Linked DNA regions of Flavivirga eckloniae. The protein of the gene in region 2 interacts with the protein of the main gene of each other region in a pairwise test. Links are inferred from orthologs where the notes say so. Each region holds a gene or a part of one and is shown on either strand. Other genes may lie near its edges.

Region 1 (10,278 bases), 350 kb from region 2 along the record:
AACAAAAATATATAAGGGGGTGGGTTTTACTTTTAAAAACTTGTTTATTTCCGCCTAACTTTTCTTTAGGAAAATACACTAGAAACAAATCGCCCTTCTGTATTTCTTTTCCTTCAAAAAAAATAAAACAACTTATATAATCATGTTGAAACCTTTATAGAACTTCTTTAATCGTTTCTTCTTTGATTTCCGTTCTACTGAAACAAGCTCAACACATACGTAGGAATGTCAAGTCAACTTTGGTTTTAATTTTTACTTTTGATCTTGTTCTGTCAATTTGCCAACTTATACTTAATGGCATATTTACCCAAAACTATTTTGCATAGTACATTTATGTTAGTTAATTCTTTTTTAAAATCGTTAGTTTTTCTAGTGTGTAATGCCTAGACCTAAACAAAATAATGGTTATCGGTCGTAAAAATCACACAGTAAGTATAATGCTTTATGAAAACTTAACATGATAAACTAACTTTAATTTGTCTTTTATATTTTATCATCTAACCGTTAAAAAACTAAGAAGACTTCTTAATTTACGATAGGCTACTTTTTTATGGTCTTTTACGGTATTTATAGATATAGATAATTCGTCTGCTATTTGATTATTAGTATAGTCTTCTATACTTAATCTAATAACTTTTGCTGCTTTTTCAGGCAAAGTACTAATAGCATTTTCTATTACAGCCGAGGTTTCTATAACCACGGCTTCAGACATGTAGAACTCTTCCGTTTCATAAGCCTCCATATTGGCAAGTTCGTACCGTTCTGTAGATTTATATTGTTTACTTTTAAGGTAATTGAGAGATTTATTCTTTACAGATTTATAAAAGAAACCTGTTGCATGGCTTTCGTTTTCGAAAGCAATCTTATCTTCCCAAACTTTAAGAAAAACTTCCTGAACTATATCTTTCGATAAATCCAGATCGTTTAAATACTTATACGCAAATACACAAAGCTGCGGATATAAGCTCTCAAAAAGCTTTTTATAACTCTTTAATGTAAATTGGTTGTTGCCTCCCCTCATGGCTTAGTAAGAATAATATTCGCTAAAACTAAGTAATTATTTGAAAAATATTGTAAAAATATACGCAATTATTAGCGAATTTCATAAAAAACAAAATAATTTCATGCTCTAAATTTATTTTAATTGTAATTAAAATAATCGATCATTGAACAGAAAGACATTACTTATTTTTAAACTAAACCTATTTATTTACAACTACTTGACGAATTTTAAGATAGTATTTACCAAGCCAAATCCAACCAACCAAAAAGTTATTTAAATTTATTTTTATCGCAACGTTAATTTATTGTAAAAAAAGCCCATTTTTAATCTTAGAATTAAAAAATTACGGGATTCCCACATTTTTATAACAGTAAAATTCCTACAAAAAAAATTGATTTCTTCTTATTTTTAAAATTAGTCCCAAAAAGCTTATTCATTTTGATTATAATTTAATACAAATTATCTTCTAAATTTTAATTCAAATAAAACTCTGAAGTAGACAAATAATTTCAAGAAAAGCTTAAATTAATGTGAAAACGATTAATTAAATAAGTACAGTATAGAATTAAAAAAGAAAAAGCCAGCAAAATGCTGACTTGTCTTCTCTAGTAGCGGGAACTGGACTCGAACCAGTGACCTTCGGGTTATGAGCCCGACGAGCTACCTACTGCTCTATCCCGCGATATTGGATTGCAAATATACAATCCTTTTTTACTTTAGCAAGCATAAAAATAAAAAAAATTATTGCTCAATGCTAGCTGCCTGAAAATCTATTAATTCTGAATTTAAAAATTGAATGTTCAGCTGGATTGGATTACAACATACCTCACAATCTTCTATATAAGATTGCTTTGAAATGGAATTATCTACTAGCATAGAAATGGTTTCCCAACAATATGGACATGTAAAAAAGTGCTCAAGCATAGTATAAAACTAAAAAAAGTCAGCAATTTTGCCGACTTTTAAAGTTAAAACTAGTAAAATTAATTATTCTTTTTCAATGTCCATAGTCGCAGTCGCAGTAGCACTTTGCATTTCTAAGTGCATTAGACTAGGTGGATTCTTTCCAGAAACACTTATGTATTCCTGATTTAAATTGTTATCGCTTACCATTACAGTATTTAATTTAGTTAAGTTCATAAACTCAATTGGCAAATCACCTGTAAATTGGTTTGTGGATAATAATAATTCTTCTAAATCTGTTAATTGGGCTATTTCAACTGGAATTTCACCATCCATTTTATTATCCATAAGACTTAGCTTTTGTAATTTCGACAAAGCATAAATCTCGCTTGGAATGTGACCAGTTAAAAAGTTACTTCCTAATAAAAGTTCTTTTAAATTGGTTAGGCCCATTAACGTATCTGGGATTTCTCCTGTAAATTTATTACTGTATAGCTTTAAAGCTTCAAGTTTCTTTAGTTCACCTAATTCCGAAGGAATGTTTCCTTCAAAACCATTCATAAATAATTCTAAAGACACTAATTCTTTTAAATTCTTTATAGTCGATGGTAACTTTCCTGTTAGCTTATTAAAACCTAAATTGATTCTTTTCAAATGTTTTAAATCGCCTATTTCTTTAGGTAGCTCCCCTTGAAGGTTATTAAATGGTAAGTTAATTTCAATAATCTTATTACCTTCTACTTTAACACCGAACCATGTATCTATAGAAGCATTTAAGTCCCAAGTAGCATTCCACTCGGTTCCTTTGGTTGCTTTGTGCAAAGCAATTAAGGCGTCTTTTTCTGTTGTAGAAACATTAGCAAACGAATAGGTCGTTAAAAAAAAGCTTACTGCTAAAAGTCTTAAGATCTTCATGTTTCGTGTGATTAGGGATTAATTCACTTACAAAATTACATGAATATCGATAAAAAACTATTTTATTCGATGAAATGCATAAAATTTTAACAAAACTACTCAGAGAACTGTTCAATTTCTAATTGAATCTCCTCCCATTTATCCATAAAGTTCTGTAAATCGGTTTTCTTTTTTTGATAGTTATCGAAAAAGTCTGGTTTGGAAGTCACTTCCTCGTAATTGATTTCAAGCTCTAAATCTATAGCTTTTATATCTTGCTCTAACTGATTAATTTGAGCTTCAACATTGCTTAATTTATTATTTAAGGATTTTAGCTTTTTCTGATCTTCGTAGGACTGGTGCTTCTTTTCCTTAGGCGTTTCTTTTACTACAGTTCTTTTTTCAACCTCTCGAAGACTTTCAACCTTACGCTGTTCCAAATAATAATCTATATCGCCTAAATACTCTTTTATTTTGTGGTCTTTAAACTCATAAACAATATTGGTTAAACCTTGAAGAAAGTCCCTGTCGTGAGATACCAAAATTAAAGTTCCTTCAAATCGTTTTAGGGCTTCTTTTAGCACATTTTTAGATTTTATATCTAAGTGGTTAGTTGGCTCATCCATTATTAAAACATTAAATGGTTGTAACATTAACTTCGCCAATGCTAAACGGTTTCGTTCTCCTCCCGAAAGTACACGTACATATTTCTCAACTTCATCTCCACGGAACAAGAAGGATCCTAAAATATCTCGCACTTTACTTCTATTTGTTTCGTTAGCAGCATCAATCATAGTATCCAGCACGGTTTTATTACCATCTAAATATTCTGCCTGATTTTGAGCAAAGTAGCCTATCTGCACATTATGCCCTAGTTTTAAATGACCGTCATGCTTAATATCTCCAACTATAATCTTAGCCAGTGTAGATTTACCTTGTCCGTTTTGCCCAACAAAAGCTGTTTTACTATCTCGTTCTATAAGCAACTCGATATGTTTTAAAACCTGATTATCTCCATAGTTTTTAGAAATGTTCTCTGCTTCTACTACAACTTTCCCTGGAGTTATCGATACAGGAAAATTAAGTGTCATAACACTGTTATCGTCTTCATCAACTTCAATTCTATCAATTTTATCGAGTTTTTTAATTAACGACTGAGCCATAGTAGCTTTTGATGCCTTGGCACGAAACTTCTCGATAAGCTTCTCTGTTTGCTCAATCTGTTTTTGCTGATTTTTTTGAGAAGCCAACTGTTGCTCTCTTAACTCCTTGCGTAATATTAAATATTTTGAATAGGGCTTAGGGTAATCGTAAATTCTACCTAAAGAAATTTCAATCGTTCTATTAGTAATATTATCTAAAAACATTTTATCGTGAGATACTATAACTACCGCACCGGGATAACTCTTTAAAAAGCCTTCTAACCAGATAATAGATTCTATATCCAGGTGGTTTGTTGGCTCATCCAGCAAAAGAATATCATTATTCTGAAGAAGTAATTTAGCTAATTCTATTCGCATACGCCATCCACCGGAAAAGGTGTCGGTTAGCATATTAAAATCTGATCGTTTGAATCCTAATCCCTGAAGAATTTTTTCAGTATCGCCTTGATAATTATAACCTCCTAAAATTTCATATTGATGCTGAAGCTCATTAATATCTATCATGAGCTGATTATAGCTTTCACTCTCATAATCGGTACGTTCTGCCAGTTGGGTGTTAATCCCTTCCATTTTAGCTTCCAGTTCTTTTATCTCTGTAAAAGCTTCGTAAGCCTCCTCTAGCACTGTTCTACCCAAAACAAAGTCTATGTCTTGTTTTAAAAACCCAATTTTCAGTTCTTTATCGGCTGCTATTTGCCCCGTATCGGGTTCCATCTCTTTTGATAAAATTTTAAGCATTGTAGATTTACCTGCTCCATTTTTACCAATAAGACCAATCCTATCTCCATTACCTAGTTTAAATGTTATATCTTCAAACAGGTATTCTCCCTGAAATGAAATCGATAAATTATGAATGTTCATCATAGAAATGTAACTTATATTACTTCACTTTTATTATTAAAGACCTAACTTTGCTCTTGATTTCTTACCTCATCTTGAGTAAGATTTGAGAAAGAATATTTTATGAATAACTAGGTTAAAAAACGCGACATCTTTTTTCATCGCGCTTGCAAAAATACATTAATTTATATGTTTAAAAAAGGAACAAAACTATATAGCATTTTAACTGGCACTTGCCCTAAGTGTCACGAGGAATCTATGTTTAAAAATAAAAATCCTTATATACTCTCTCAGGCTTTAAACATGCATGAACACTGTAGCAACTGTAAAACCAAATATAAGATAGAGCCTTCTTTCTTTTATGGGTCTATGTATGTTAGCTATGCTGTTGGGATTGCTTTTTCCACAGCTGCTTTTGTAATATCGTTTTTCGTATTTAGCGCTAGTATACATATTGTATTTATATCAATTATTGCAACTTTAATTGTATGTATGCCCATTATTTTAAGACTTTCAAGAAATATTTGGATTAACTTTTTTATGAGTTACGATAAGTCGCTTGCTAAAAAATAATCCCTTACATTATAAGTGTTTACAACTTTTTTAAATACTTACACTCCTATGAAAAACATCTTACTTCTAATCACCCTAGCTTGTCTAAACTTAAATAGTTATAGCCAAGATTATTCAAAACTTAAGGACTATGAATTTAGTGGCGATAAAATTTTTAAAAAGTCTGAATCACAGGTCCTCGAATGCACCAATTACTTATTAAGCAATCCAACTAATAAAGACGAATTAAATAGGTTGAATTCTATGCAATTCATTATGAAATGGATGGAGGGTACTCCTGATTACACTTTTAATATAGGTAAAAAAGCAATGGATTTAACAAAAGGAAATTCAGACCTATTGGGTTTATATTTAGCTGCTATGACTAAAACCGTATTGGATAATACCAACAGCAAATTAAATGATGATGATATTCATGAAAATGCTAAAAAACTGCTTGTAGATTATTGCTCAAACCCAAACAACAACATAAAACCTTCAAAGACTATCAAAAAAATATTAAAGAAGAAAAGCAAAACTTAAAATAACCTGAGTTCGACATAAGAACAAGCCTGTTTTAGGTGTGAAAGCCAATAATATAAAGTGTTTGTCTCCTTGAGCATTATCGAAATATAAAATGTATTTTATATTGAAGATACCTAGCGAAGCTTAACGAAAGGTCATAAAAACCTGAAAGTTTAAATAGGTTTCGACTGTGCTCCTGAGATAAATCATAAATTGTTTATTTTCAATAAAATAACATGAATCTTGGATAAGAGAATTTATGTCGGTGTGTGTCCCAGACTTGTTTCAGAACTATTTTTTTACTGTCACAGTGCTCTCCTCTTTAAATTAAAGCCGAGAAATGAATTTCGATTTTGATAAAAATTGGAAGAAAGAGGAGTTTTATTAAAAATAACAAACATATATAACCCTCCGAATCCCGATCTCATCGGGATCCACCTCCCTTTTTAATAGGGAGGAACACCTTGAATTCTTAAGCAAGATTAACGTTAAAATACAATCATTTTTATGTCGAACTCAGGTTAAAATATCAGTCAAACCTACGAATATCAATTTCCTCTTCTAATGGAGTTTTGTTTTCTATTAAGTTATAGAGCTGCTTGGCTACATAAGGCCCTATCATAACACCTCTCGTTCCTAAGCCGTTAAGTACATAAAGATTTTTATACGTTTGGTGTTGTCCAACCAACGGGCGTCTGTCTTTAACTGTAGGACGAACTCCGGCTACTTGATTTACAACTTTAAAAGGACAGTTAACAAGGCTTTTAAGCTTATTTAAGAGCTCTTCTTGTGCTGCCTGAGTAGTTTCATTACTTAAGTCTCTCCATTCGTAAGTGGCTCCAACAATATACAAATCGTCCCCTAATGGAATTAAAAAGGCTCCAGCTTTTAAAACATAGTTTATTTTTAAATCTGGTGCATGTATAACAATCAGCTCTCCTTTTGCTGGAACTAATGGCAAATGATTGAAATAAGGATTTTTTTTAATACCATACCCTTCTGAAAATACAACATGGTTAGCTGTTATATTTTGATATTGCAATATACTCTCTTCGATCTCAATGGCATTATAGTTAAATGCCTCTTTAAACAACAGTTTATCTTTTAACAGATCTGCTTTATAAGCTTCAATCATGGTTTTTACATCTATCCTACCTGTATTGAGAACTTCACCAAATCCGAAATTAGCTTCTACTGCGTCATTTTGGTTCTTAATTATTTTATCTGAAAGGTATTCTGAAAGTATGGGTTTATCTGAAGCAGTAAACCAATCATTCTGCTCTTCTAAAGATGCAAATCTTCGATAAACTGGAATCTTATAATCTAATTTAACATGTAGCTTTTGCTCTAAATGCGCATAGAGCGGCAGTGCTATTTCTAATTGCTCCTTACTTTTCCATACGGAAGTAAAACGTTTTAACACTACCGGATTGTATAAACCTCCTGCCACAGTAGAAGATTGTTGAGATGCATCATCAAACACCACAAATGTTTTGTTATGGGCTTTTAATTGTTCACAAAAACTAATACCTGCCAACCCGATTCCCACAACGATATAATCTACTTTCATAATGTTGCGAAGATACTTATTAATAACAAAAAACGCTCACTTAATAGTGAGCGCTTCGTATCTTTTAATTGATAATGTGAATCTGTTTAATAAGTCCACATATCTAGTTCAAAATCTCTAATTCTATTTTTAATCCTTTCAGATTCTAACAGTTGCATTAAAGCGTTTCCTGACACATATTCATTAATTTGTCGATCTTCCTGTACGTTTTCTTCTTTATAAATATATCCGTGAAAACGTCTGGCATTTAAAATATGATCGAACGAAAATGGTATCGAACTATTTTTATTATTAAATGATTTTGCTTCATGTAATATTTCTCTAGCATCTGGGAAAAATACCCAAAATAAAGGTACTAAGTCCGGCTCTGGGTCATCAATAAAATTCACATCTGGGGCTACTGGTGCGATACCAAGTAATCTGTACTTCATTTCTGCTTGACGTTTGTCAAAATACCAAAGTCCTCTAATATGATATTCTTTTATATCTGCAGCAGTAATATCTCTTCTGTTAATATACTCCGGAGATAATGCTTCTCCTGCATTTAATTGTTCAATACCTAATTCGGTAGTATCAATTTTAGCTAAAGCGCCTTCTATGTCTTTTAAAGTTCGCTTTGCTGTAAAATAAGAATCATCATATATGTTCTTTATTTTTCCATTTTTTATATTCGTCATAAGCACATGATATAACGACCTTCTATTACTACCAATGTTATTGGTATCTGTAGGGTAATATAATGGAAAATTTGAACGCTCATCAAGAATAATCTTTTCCCATGTCATTTTAGAAAACAAAATATCTCTGTCATCAACATAACCATATGGTAAAGGTTTGTCATTATCGACAACCTTTTGAGCTTCCGTTCTTACACCAATTTCTTCGGGACTCTTAGCGTTTAAGATATTTGCTTGGGCGAATATGCCCGACACTGTAAAAACAGTAGTAACGGTTAATAAAAAACTTTTTAATTTCATGTGTTTATATTTATTATTTCTCAATGCGTCGTACTCAACTACGCTTGGTATATGCTTCGACAGCGCTCAGCACATATATAATATCCATAACAAACTTTAGAGTTCATTATCCAACTTTTGTTATGGATATTTCTTCTTATTTAAATATTTAACTTATTAGTTCAACCAAAAGGTTAACTCTAATAGTACTTCTTAGTTAGTAAGTTCAACAAATACCGGAGAAACTTTTTTAAGTATCACACTAACACCTTTGGCCTTAGCTTTGATATTAAATATTTGAACTCCAGATCCACGCTTAGCTTTACGTAATGCAGCTTTTGCTCTACCATCTAACTTGTTACCATTAACAGTAATTGTTGGCTGCCCTGGTACTTTAAACATAAAACTAGTAACTCGTAATGGTAATTCAAAATCGAAATCATCAAACTTAGCACCAATAGTAGATATTCCTAAAGAATTCTTCTGCATTTTTACAGTTCCGTCTTCTCCTCTTATCGTTCCTGTTGGTTTTGGTAAATCCTTAATTCTGAATTTAGCTCTATCACTAACTTTTTGTCCATCAGGTAATGTACCTGTAACATTAATTGTTACTTCTCTACCTTTAATTCTGGTAGCATCCATAATGTATTTACTACCTCTAGATCTTGAAAGACCTTGAGCACTTGCGTTTACTTTATTATCTGGTACTCCTGCAAATGAAATAGTCATTGGGTTTTTAACACCACGGTAAACTACATTCATTTTATCTGCAGAAATTGTAGCTGCATTTGGTTTAGAAACTGTAGCAAATGACTGATCTACTGGCACCTTAGTCTCAACACCGTCCTCTAAGAAGATTAAATCTCCTTTAATTCTGTGCTCTCCTACACCACCAGTACCTATTTTAAGCTTTACTTTACCATCTTCGATAGCATATTGCTTTTCAGTAAGTGGTCTTCCGTCTAAAGTTAATTCTACTTTATTTGGTTTCGTAGAAGAATCTTTACGACCTAACACAATTTGTCCATCAAATTGCTCACCGTTAAAATAAGCAGATTTAGATGTTTCTAATAAGGTAGTATAGTTTGTCATAGATAACTGTACTGCTTGTGTACCTTGCATCATCGTAGATAAAACTTCAGATTCTGTAGTTTTAATATCAGCTTGAAGCTGCGTCATCTTTGTTAAAGAAGCCACTAAAGGGAATCCTTTATAATGATAATCTAACCAGTCTTGTTTTCCAGCTGCTCTAGGAATAGGATCTGTATTAAATTTATCCTTAACATCTTTAACGATATCTTCCATGCCTTTTTCATCTTTAAGCAACTCAACAACGCCTTCTCTAAAAGTCTTGATTTGGTTTAAAAACTCTTCGCCTGCTGGTTTAAGTTTATCTCCTTTAAAGAAATTTTCGTCAAGGTAGTCACCTTTATCCATAATCTCATAATCTGTAGCATCATCAACAGTTGCCGTCATTTTAGATTTTAAATCTTCAAGATACGTATCAAAATCTGTCGCCAACTTATCTAGTGCTTCTCCTTTAGCTTTTAAAGGCTCGTATTTTTCTGGTTGCTCTTCAGCTTTAAGCTTTAAATTATCTACAAAACTGTGATTACGCTCTTTTGCTGATTTGTTAGACTCTACTAGTCTTTCGTTCATTAATCCGAATGCAGAAAGTACTTCTTTCGACATATTTAAAGCGAGCATCGCAATAAATATCAAATACATCAGATTAATCATTTTCTGTCTTGGTGATAAATTTCCTCCTGCCATGTCTAATTTAGGTTTTGGTTAATTAATAAATTGGGTTAATTCCCTAATTAGCTCTTATTCATTGCAGACAGCATACCACCGTAAACACCATTTAATGAA
Region 2 (10,556 bases):
CACTGCTATTAATTAATTCTTTGAGAGAGAGAATTATCCTAAAGGCTCTGCGCTAAATAAGCGCAGAGTTTTTAATCTAAACATTTTAAAGGGAAAATTTTAAAGTTATAATGATGGAAAAAGATAATGATATTCTTGACAAATACTGTATGATAGGATTAGGTGTCCTGGTAGTTGTTGTCATTTCAATAAACCTAGTTATGTGCTTCAGTTAATGTTTTTTTACACTTGAATTATATTTAGTTAATCCAAAAGGGGCTATTAATAATCTTATTAATAGCCCCTTCTATATTTAAAAACCTATAAGTAGTTTTAAATTTATTTTGCAAGAGCAGTTCTTTTTAATTTGGCTTTCTTTAATTGCTTCTGTATTTTTTTAATTGCGAAATTGATAGACTTATCAGGTTCTATAATATTATACGCACCCCAGAAATTTGGATCTGAAAATCCGATAGACTTTTCAATCATTATTATTGAAGGCTTAATTCTGTCTTTATATTTTGGAACACTTTCATTTATATTCTTCTCCCAATCTGTAACAGCCATTTCGCACACCATACTATAAACCGAATTAAATAACTTGTAATCCCAATTTACTTTAAACTCTAATAAAAGTTTACTATAACCATAATACCATTTATTATTTTTTTCAAGATAATCTACACGGTATGCCACTTCTTTAGGCCAAACATCTGCTCGCGTGGGTTTTTTTCTAACAAGTATTCGAGCTGCTTCTTTTTTATCTGTTATATTCAATGAATAAATAGCGCTTGTAAGGATCTTTTTTTCAGCATCAATAAATAATTGACCTTTGTAAAGAGGCTTTTTAACATCTTCTTTTTGTTCAAAATTTATTACATAAATAAGCCTGTTATTTATTTTTGTAGAATGATCGAGCCTGAATACATAATCATTTAGCAATCCATCAGTAAAAATATATTCAGGATACTTCATAATATCCAAATATACTGTATTAAAAGGCCCCCCTTGTAATTTTAGTGCTAATGTGTCAAGTTTTTTGTAGTTCGAACTCTTTCTGGATTTATACAGCTTTAGTTTATCCCTTTTTTGAGACTTGTAAGGCGCCTTATAAATATTTACTACCGCCTCTGAAAGCGATATATTCTTTTTCCTTTTTTTTATTGTTTCTCTGTAAAAGGCTGTCATTAAGGTGGGATCGCTAAAATAATTTTCGCCCTTTTTCTTTAAAGTTTCCCGAACTAATTCACTTGCGTTCTTGATAGTTTCAATGTTTATTTCACTTAATTCGGTTATATGCACTTCTAATCCAATATTATTTTTAGAAGCTTTAAGTTGTCTTAAAGAAATCTCCTTATTCTCATAACCTAAAGAGGATATAACAACATTACTTTCATTTATATTCTTTGGAACTTTTAATAAAAACTTACCTTCTGCATTGGTAACAGTAGTAATGTTAGTGCCTCGAATAGACAAGGTAGCCAAAACTAAAGGTTTTTTTGAGTTTTGGTCTATGACTTTGCCTTTATATTGATTGTAATGATTATTTAACTCTTTGGTGTCTTGTGAATAAATGGTTTGATTTACACTTAATAATAATGTAAAGACCAAGAACATAGTAAGGTTTCTTTTAAAGTAGAAAAAATGAAGCGGTTTCATGTGTTTTTGCTTTTAATTAATATTATGTTTTACTTTTTGATTACTAGTAAATTAACATAAGTATTGTTGTAAAAATGTGCGGTTTCATGAAACAGGACTCATTTTTTCAGGTATCTAATTCAGCTTTTATAAAAACCTAAAAAAGAACAAATACTTCTATACGCTTCTTATTGAAGTGTTTTTTTATAGTTGGTGGGTGTGGTTTGTGTATGCTTTTTAAATGCAAAATTAAAGGCGCTTTTAGAATTGAAACCAGATTCGTAAACAATTTCTAAAATAGTTTTTCCCGAATGTCTGTATTGCTCAATTAAACTTTTAGCTTCATCTATACGATAAGTATTGATATAATCCTGAAAGGACATTTTATAATATGAGTTAATAAATTGTGACAATTGCCTTTCTTTTATTTCCATTCTCGAGGCTAATTCAGATAAGGTCAAGCTAAATTGCAAAAAAGGTTTTTGATCATTCATGAGGAACTCCAATCTGGTCTTTAACCTGTTTAACTCTTCTTTCGAAAACGATGATGCTTTGGATATTTTTATCTGCTCTCCAAAATGGGATCCCACGAGAGCTCTAATTAGTATCACAGTAAAATATGAAAAGAATAAAATGGCAGTAGCATATTGATAGGTTGTTGTTTCTTTATATCCAGAAGTAAAATAAATAACGCCCGCTATATTATTACAAATGCAAGCGACAAAATAACCATAAATAATAAATCTATTCCATTTTATTTTTGTTTTAATGAGAGCTGTTTTTAGCTCATTTTTTTTAGCAAAATGCTCCAAAGCAAAAATGGAAAGAATATTATATGTCATAACCTGAATAGCAATAAATACACTAAGCGCTTTTCTAAAGGAAAAACTTAATACTTCTTTAGAATAAAGAATTCGTCTTTTTTCCTCTATGGATTCAAAGTGAAAAAAGGAAATAGAATATATAGCTATTAAAATAAAAGGAAGGTAATGGAGTAAGTATATCCTTTTAAATTTAAAGTTATTAGTTGTTTCTGACTTTATGTATAAATAAATACACGGTCCCCAAACTAAGAAAAAAGGATAAGAGATATATGCTAAAAAAGGATAAGGTTTGAATGTGAAATCAAAATGTAACCAACATAACACCTCTAACGAACTCAAAATTTGAGCAAAAAAAAAGAAAACCATTAACCTGTTTGAGATTAAACGATATCCTTTATACAATAAGACGATAATTAATGGAATTTGTATAAAAATTGAAAGAATATGAATGATATCAATCAGAGTAAAATTCAAAAATACAACAGGTTTTAATTAATGATTTTTCCAGACTTATACATTTGCATAAAAATATAAAAAATGGATTTATACGTGTTAAAGTATCAAAAATGTATCAATTTCAAATAGTTTAATAAACAACTTTTAAACTTTATCATATATTCGTCAGCTAAATTTCCTTGTTATTATTCTAAAAACAAAAGAAAAATCATCGAACAACATTTAAATATTGAGCAATAAAAAACACCCCTATTGGAGGTGTCTTTTATTCTTTATATTACAAAAGTATTAGAGTTCTAACGCTTTCTTAACATCATTATCCATTAACAATTCTACAGGATTTTCTAAAGCCTCTTTTACAGCAACTAAAAACCCTACACTTTCTTTACCATCAATAATTCTATGGTCGTAAGAAAGCGCTACATACATAATTGGACGTATTTCTACTTTGCCATCAATCGCAACCGGACGCTCTACAATATTATGCATTCCTAAAATACCACTTTGTGGTGGATTAATAATTGGGGTAGATAACATACTACCAAATACACCTCCATTAGATATTGTAAATGTTCCCCCAGTCATTTCATCAACCGTAATTTGTCCATCCCGGGCACGAATAGCCAAACGTTTCACTTCGGCCTCAACACCTCTAAAACTTAAATTCTCTGCATTTCGCATTACAGGAACCATCAATCCTTTAGGTCCGGAAACAGCGATACTAATATCACAAAAGTCATAACTTATCATTTCCTTTCCATCGATCATTGAATTTACCGCTGGATACATTTTTAATGCTCTAACTACGGCTAATGTAAAGAAACTCATAAAACCTAAACCAACACCGTGTTTAGCCTTAAATGTTTCTTTGTATTCTGAACGTAGTGCAAAAATCGGAGACATGTCTACCTCGTTAAAGGTCGTTAACATGGCTGTGGTATTTTTAGCCTCAACCAAACGCTCTGCTACCTTACGACGTAACATAGACATTTTACTTCGTGATGTACCTCTATTTCCTCCAGTTGGAGTTCCCATAGAAGGCACAGCATTTATAGCATCTTCTTTAGTGACCCTACCATCTTTTCCTGTTCCAGAAATGGAAGCCGCTTCTATACCTTTTTCTGCTAAAATCTTTTTAGCAGCTGGACTTGCCGAACCTGTAGCATATGTTTTGGCTTCAGGAACAGCAGCTTTTGGTGTTTCAGTTTTTGGAGCTTCTTCTTTGCTCTCTGCTTTAGGCGCACCTCCTTCAGGTTTTTCTGCACTTGTATCGATTAAACAAACAACAGCTCCAACCTCTACAGCATCACCCTCTTCTGCTTTAAACGTAATAGTTCCGCTAACCTCTGCTGGTAATTCCAATGTTGCTTTATCACTATCTACCTCTGCTATAGCCTGATCTTTCTCAACATAATCTCCCTCTTCTACTAACCATGTAGCTATTTCCACTTCTGTAATGGATTCCCCCGGCGAAGGCACTTTCATTTCTAAAATCATTCTTTATAATTTTAATTGTATGTGAATTGTTTCTCTTTAATATTTTTTAGTCGATACTGAAAACCGAATCGATTACAGATTGCTGTCTTCTCTTATCTCGCGTACTCGACCCTGGTGCTGGCACCGAATTATACGGTCTGGATGCTACTTCTAACTTAACCAAATCCATACGTTGAGCCATAAAACTCCAAGCTCCCATATTTCTAGGCTCTTCTTGTGCCCAAACATACTTTTCTACATTTGGATACCTATCAATAACCTTCTGTATACTTTCTAAATGTAATGGGAACAATTGCTCAATTCTTACCAATGCAACATCCTCTCTTTGCAATGATTCTCTTGCTGCCAATAAATCGTAATAGAATTTACCAGTACAGAAAACCAGTTTTTTTACGTTTTTAGGGGCAATCGTATCATCAATAACTTCTTCAAATTTACCAGTTGCCAATTCATCCATAGACGATACTGCTTTTGGATGACGCAATAAACTCTTTGGTGTAAATACAACCAATGGTTTTCTAAAATCTCGTTTCATTTGACGACGCAACAGGTGGAAAAAGTTTGCTGGCGTAGTACAATCTGCAACAATCATATTATCCATACCACACAATTGTAAATAACGTTCTATTCTAGCCGATGAATGCTCAGATCCTTGCCCTTCATATCCATGAGGTAATAAAACTACTATTCCATTTTGTGCTTTCCATTTATCCTCTGCTGCCGATAAATATTGGTCGAAAATAATTTGAGCTCCATTACTAAAATCACCAAACTGGGCTTCCCATATGGTTAATGTATTCGGATTAGCCATGGCATAACCATAATCGAATCCAAGTACGCCATATTCAGATAAAAAGGAATTGTAGATATGCATTTCCCCTTTATTTTCAGGGTTTGTATTTAATAAGTTAATACGTTCTTCCGATATTTCATCACGCAAAATAGCATGACGATGGCTAAACGTTCCACGCTCTACATCCTGTCCCGAAATACGCACATTAAAGCCCTCTTCCATTAAACTACCATAAGCTAAAGTTTCGGCCATTCCCCAATCGAGAGTGTCTGTTTCAAAAGCCATCTTTTTACGTCCATCAAGAATTCTTTCCGCTTTACGTAAAAACTTAACCCCTTCCGGAACTGTTGATATTATTTTTGAAATACCTTCTAACTTATTCTTAGGGTACATGGTTTCTGCCGGTTCAAGCATGGCATCCAAACCTTTACGTTCAAATGCTTTCCATCGCTCTTGCATAAATTCCCTAACCTTAGAAGATTTTGCTTCTTTAGCTTTCGTATATTCCCTTTCCAACGTTTCTTTAAAATCTGCAACAATCTTATCTACATAAGCTTTATCTACAGTATTCTCGGCAATTAATCTGTCGGAGTATATTTTAAAGGGATTAGGGTGTTTTGATATGTATTTATATAAGTTTGGCTGTGTAAAACGGGGTTCGTCACCCTCATTATGACCATACTTACGATATCCTAATAAATCGATATACACATCTTTTTTATAGTGCATTCTATATTCCAAGGCCATCTCCACAGCATGTACAACAGCTTCAGCATCATCGGAATTAACATGTAAAACCGGCGATAAAGTTACTTTGGCAACATCGGTACAATACGTACTAGATCGCGCATCTAAATAATTGGTCGTAAAACCAACTTGGTTGTTAACTACAATATGAATAGTACCTCCAGTTTTATAGCCATTTAACTGACTCATCTGACTTACTTCATAAGCCACCCCTTGTCCAGCAATGGCAGCATCTCCATGTACTATAATGGGTACTATTTTTGAATTGTCACCATCATAATCGCTATCAATTTTAGCACGTGTAATACCCTCTGCAACTGGAGCCACAGTTTCTAAATGTGATGGGTTAGGAACCAAATTCATTTTTATGTCCTTACCGTTTTGGTAAGTTTTATCTAATGTTAGTCCTAGATGGTATTTAACATCCCCATCAATATTTGCATCCTCAAAATCTTTACCTTCAAACTCACTAAAAAGTTCATGTAATGGTTTTCTAAAAATATTAACCAACGTACTTAAACGTCCACGATGCGCCATTCCTAAAACACACTCTTTTACACCGTATTTTTCTACCGAATAAAAAAGTACATTACTAATGGCTGGTATTAAAGATTCTCCTCCTTCTAAAGAAAAACGTTTCTGCCCCACATATTTGGTTTGCAAAAAGTTTTCGAACGTAACGGCCTGATTTAATTTAGATAAAATATATTTTTTAGTTTCAACCGAGTACTGAGGGTGATTATCATTTTTATTAAGACGTTCTTGCCACCATTTAATAACCTCTGGATTACGCAAATACATGTACTCAACACCTATAGAATCACAATAAATCCTTTCTAGATGACTAATTATTTCACGTAACGTCTTTGCACCAATACCCAGAATATCTCCAGCATTGAAAACAGTATCTAAATCGTTTTCGTGCAAATCGAAATTTTCTAAATCTAAAGTTGGTGAATAACTTCTACGTGTTCTTACAGGATTTGTTTTGGTAAACAAATGACCTCGCATTCTGTATCCATCAATAAGCCTAACGACATTGAACTCTTTATGAACCTTTTCAGGGATTTGAGTAGAAACACCTTCTACAATCTCTCCGTTTAATCCATAGTTCTCACTACCAAAATCATACCCTTGAAAAAAAGCTCTCCAACTAGGTTCTACCGCATCGGGATTTTGTAAATATTGATCGTATAAATCAGCAAAATATGCTGTATGTGCTGCGTTTAAAAATGAAAATTTATCCATTGCTATTTTTAATCCCCTATAGGTTAGTCAAAATATTCCCCAAAAATACAACTTTTACTAAAATTAGATGTTTCTTTGACTATATTTATAACTGCATCATTTGCTTTTAATGAATATCTACTATTACCTGTTAATTTTTTAATGATTTTTAATTTTGATGAAGACATTCTATAACATTAATAAAAAAATAATCTTAATTATGCTATTTATGTTTTTTGGTATAAACCATGGAATAGCACAACAAAAGAACAGTTATTTTTGGAGCCATGTTCGCTTTGGTGGTGGTATTGGACTGGGTTTTGGTGACGGTTTTTTTTAGCGCAACTCTAGCTCCCAGTGCTATTTATAAGTTTGATGAAACTTTTGCCGCAGGCTTAGGTCTTAATGGAACTTTCGACAATCAAAAAAATGTTTACAAATCAACAATTTTAGGAGGTAGTATAATCGGTCTATTCAATATCATTAATGTGTTACAACTCTCTACCGAATTCGAACAACTTAATGTAAACCGGCGATATAATGTTAACGTAAATACTCCTAATGAAAACTATTGGTCTCCGGCCTTATTTATAGGTGCAGGATATAGAAATGGCAATGTAACCTTTGGAGTAAGGTACGACGTGTTACACGATAAAGACAAAAGCATCTATATAGATCCTTGGGCGCCTTTCGTAAGATTTTATTTTTAAAGAATACCTTATAGCTATAAGGGAAGAAAAGCTTTCCCTAATTTAACCTCTTCAACCAATGCTCTTATAGTTTTGTTTTTTAAACTATTCAATATCTGACTTCTCGAGGTTACTAATATACTATGCAACGGACAGGGTTTTTCTTCATTACACTTCTCTAAGCTCATCATACAGGAATTCAATTTTTTTTCACCATCTATAACGCTTACAATACTCATTATAGAATGGTTCATATTGATTTCATCTAAATAAAACCCTCCTTTTGGACCTCTTACAGACGACACAATACCCTTTTTAACCAATTCTTGTAATAATTTCGCTATATAAGCTTGTGGCACATTTATAGGTTGGGAAATATCCTTAGCCATAACCTTATTTTCTTCACTGGCATTCAAGGCTATAAACAATACAGCCTTAATTGCATATTTTGACGAATTCGATAACATAATCTAACAGCAATTATTTTAGAAACAAATATAAAAAGGATAATTATGTCCTTAATATGATTTTTGTCATATTTTATTGGTGTATAGGGTTTTAAATTTGTACCACAAAAATCTAAACCAATTATGAAAAAAGCACTAAACATTGTAATGGCACTATGTGTATCACTGCTAATAAGTTGTGGCGGAAAAGAAGAAAAAAAGAAAGAAGGATTCTCTTATGAGAAAAAAGCGCCGACAGAACAAAAAGCAAAAAAAGTTGAGTCTGAACCTGCATCTAAAAAAGTAGATTTAGCAAACAAAGGTATAGGTCCTATAACATCTTTAGAGCTCCCTTCGGATATCGACCAAACTATGGTAACCCATGGTGCAGATGTATTCAAAAAAATGTGTACCGCTTGCCACAGAGCAGATAAAAAATTTATTGGACCCTCTCCAAAAAATATTTTAGACAGACGTTCTCCTGAATGGGTTATGAACATGATACTGAATCCGGATGAAATGGTTCAAAAAGATCCATTAGCTAAAGCATTGCTTATTGAATTTAATGGTTCTCCTATGGCGAATCAAAACCTGTCTGAGGAAGATGCCAGAGCAGTATTAGAATATTTTAGAACATTAAAATAACGAACCTTATTTGTGTATAGCAAATAGCCCTACACTTAAAATATTTGCTATACAAATTATACCTGCCAATGAGCAGTACCGACCACTAACTAACAATAAATATTAACAGATGAAAACATTAAAGCACATCGTTCTTACATTACTGTGCATTATAGCATTTACAGCCTGTAAAAACGAAAACAAAGAAACCTCAACGAGTTCTAAACCAGAACAAGTAACACCAGAAAAAAAATCCGGACAAGCTTTTATTAAAGACGATGAGTCAAAACCAACTGTTTTACACATAGCTATCGGCTCTAAAGACCACACAACTTTAGTTGCAGCTGTTCAAGCAGCAGAACTTGAAAATGCTTTGGTAAATGCCGGACCACTAATGGTATTTGCACCAACAAACGAGGCCTTTGCTGCTTTACCTGAAGGTACTGTAGAAAATTTGTTAAAACCAGAAAACAAAGACGCTTTAGCTAATATTTTAAAATACCACGTAACTCCTGGAAACTACTCAAAGGATTTTCTTAAAAAGTTTAAAAAGTTAGGACAAGCCAACAATGGCTATGTGAAAGTAGAAGTTGTAGACGGAGAACCACTAATTGGCGGTGCTAAAATTATTGCAAGTGTACCAGCAGGTAATGGTATTGTACATGTTATAGACAAAGTATTATTACCCCCTACGGAATAACTAAAACACTAACTAAATTTAAAGGACAATGAAAAATATTTTAAAATCAACTGTTGCATTATTAAGTGTTCTTGTAGCATTTACAAGTTGTAATGACGCATCAAAATCTAATTCTGGAGCGCTTTCTAGTAGTGCCGCAGAAAAGGTTTATGTGGCTCCTGGAGAACACGACGAATTTTACGCCTTTATATCCGGCGGATTTAGCGGACAGCTTTCTGTTTACGGGTTACCTTCCGGACGTTTATTTAAAGTAATACCTGTATTCTCACAAGATGCCGAAAAAGCTTATGGGTATAATGAAGAAACAAAACCTATGTTAAATACCTCTCATGGTTTTGTGCCTTGGGACGATTCTCACCATCCAGACATTTCTCAAACTAATGGGGTAATAGATGGGCGTTGGGTATTTATTAATGGTAATAACACACCACGTATTGCAAGAATAGATTTATCTACTTTCGAAACTGCAGAAATTATTGAAGTTCCAAATAGTGCTGGTAACCATAGTTCTTCTTTCGTAACAGAAAACTCAGAATATGTTGTAGCAGGTACGCGTTTCTCTGTACCTATTCCGCAAAAGGATATGCCAATTAAAGATTACAAAGGAAACTTTAAAGGATCTTTATCTTTTATATCTATAGATCCGGAACACGGTCATATGGATATTAAATTCCAATTAATAATGCCTGGTTTCGATTACGATTTATCACACCCTGGTCGTGGAAAATCTCATGGTTGGTTTTTCTTTACAACTTACAATACAGAAGAAGCAAGTACGCTAATGGAAGTAAATGCATCTCAAAATGACAAAGATTTTATTGCCGCTGTTAACTGGAAAAAGATTGAAGAATATGTAAACAACGGTGGTGGTACTATGATGCCAACTAAGTATGCTCACAACATATACGACGAAGCAACTCATACCGCAACGTCAAC

Evidence for each region.
Region 1: the proteins of C1H87_RS09815 (region 2) and C1H87_RS08455 interact in binary tests that used the Escherichia coli proteins (3 or more experiments, as listed by UniProt). The link is inferred for Flavivirga eckloniae from one-to-one orthologs.

The regions. Positions count from the first base shown.
Region 1 is NZ_CP025791.1:2,058,602-2,068,879, forward strand. The notes cover bases 2,373-5,346. They hold C1H87_RS08455 (ABC-F family ATP-binding cassette domain-containing protein), read right to left. Parts: upstream 4,828-5,346; coding sequence 2,917-4,827; downstream 2,373-2,916. Other genes in these bases: C1H87_RS08450 (leucine-rich repeat domain-containing protein), read right to left, coding at 2,373-2,821; C1H87_RS08460 (DUF983 domain-containing protein), read left to right, coding at 4,993-5,346. In the rest of the region: C1H87_RS08435 (RNA polymerase sigma-70 factor), read right to left, coding at 494-1,021; C1H87_RS08445 (CPXCG motif-containing cysteine-rich protein), read right to left, coding at 1,745-1,927; more of C1H87_RS08450, read right to left, coding at 1,991-2,372; more of C1H87_RS08460, read left to right, coding at 5,347-5,376; C1H87_RS08465 (hypothetical protein), read left to right, coding at 5,425-5,898; C1H87_RS08470 (NAD(P)/FAD-dependent oxidoreductase), read right to left, coding at 6,410-7,450; porN (type IX secretion system ring subunit PorN/GldN), read right to left, coding at 7,537-8,427; porM (type IX secretion system motor protein PorM/GldM), read right to left, coding at 8,620-10,179; porL (type IX secretion system motor protein PorL/GldL), read right to left, coding at 10,227-10,278. UniProt on the Escherichia coli protein: Genetic data indicate it may be involved in ribosome assembly or function.
Region 2 is NZ_CP025791.1:2,409,091-2,419,646, forward strand. Bases 4,241-7,492 are described here. They hold C1H87_RS09815 (2-oxoglutarate dehydrogenase E1 component), read right to left. Parts: upstream 7,183-7,492; coding sequence 4,441-7,182; downstream 4,241-4,440. Other genes in these bases: odhB (2-oxoglutarate dehydrogenase complex dihydrolipoyllysine-residue succinyltransferase), read right to left, coding at 4,241-4,394; C1H87_RS09820 (alpha-ketoglutarate decarboxylase), read left to right, coding at 7,449-7,492. In the rest of the region: C1H87_RS09800 (carboxypeptidase-like regulatory domain-containing protein), read right to left, coding at 319-1,638; C1H87_RS09805 (helix-turn-helix domain-containing protein), read right to left, coding at 1,806-2,459; more of odhB, read right to left, coding at 3,186-4,240; more of C1H87_RS09820, read left to right, coding at 7,493-7,871; C1H87_RS09825 (RrF2 family transcriptional regulator), read right to left, coding at 7,886-8,317; C1H87_RS09830 (c-type cytochrome), read left to right, coding at 8,441-8,941; C1H87_RS09835 (fasciclin domain-containing protein), read left to right, coding at 9,051-9,620; nosZ (Sec-dependent nitrous-oxide reductase), read left to right, coding at 9,649-10,556. UniProt on the Escherichia coli protein: E1 component of the 2-oxoglutarate dehydrogenase (OGDH) complex which catalyzes the decarboxylation of 2-oxoglutarate, the first step in the conversion of 2-oxoglutarate to succinyl-CoA and CO(2).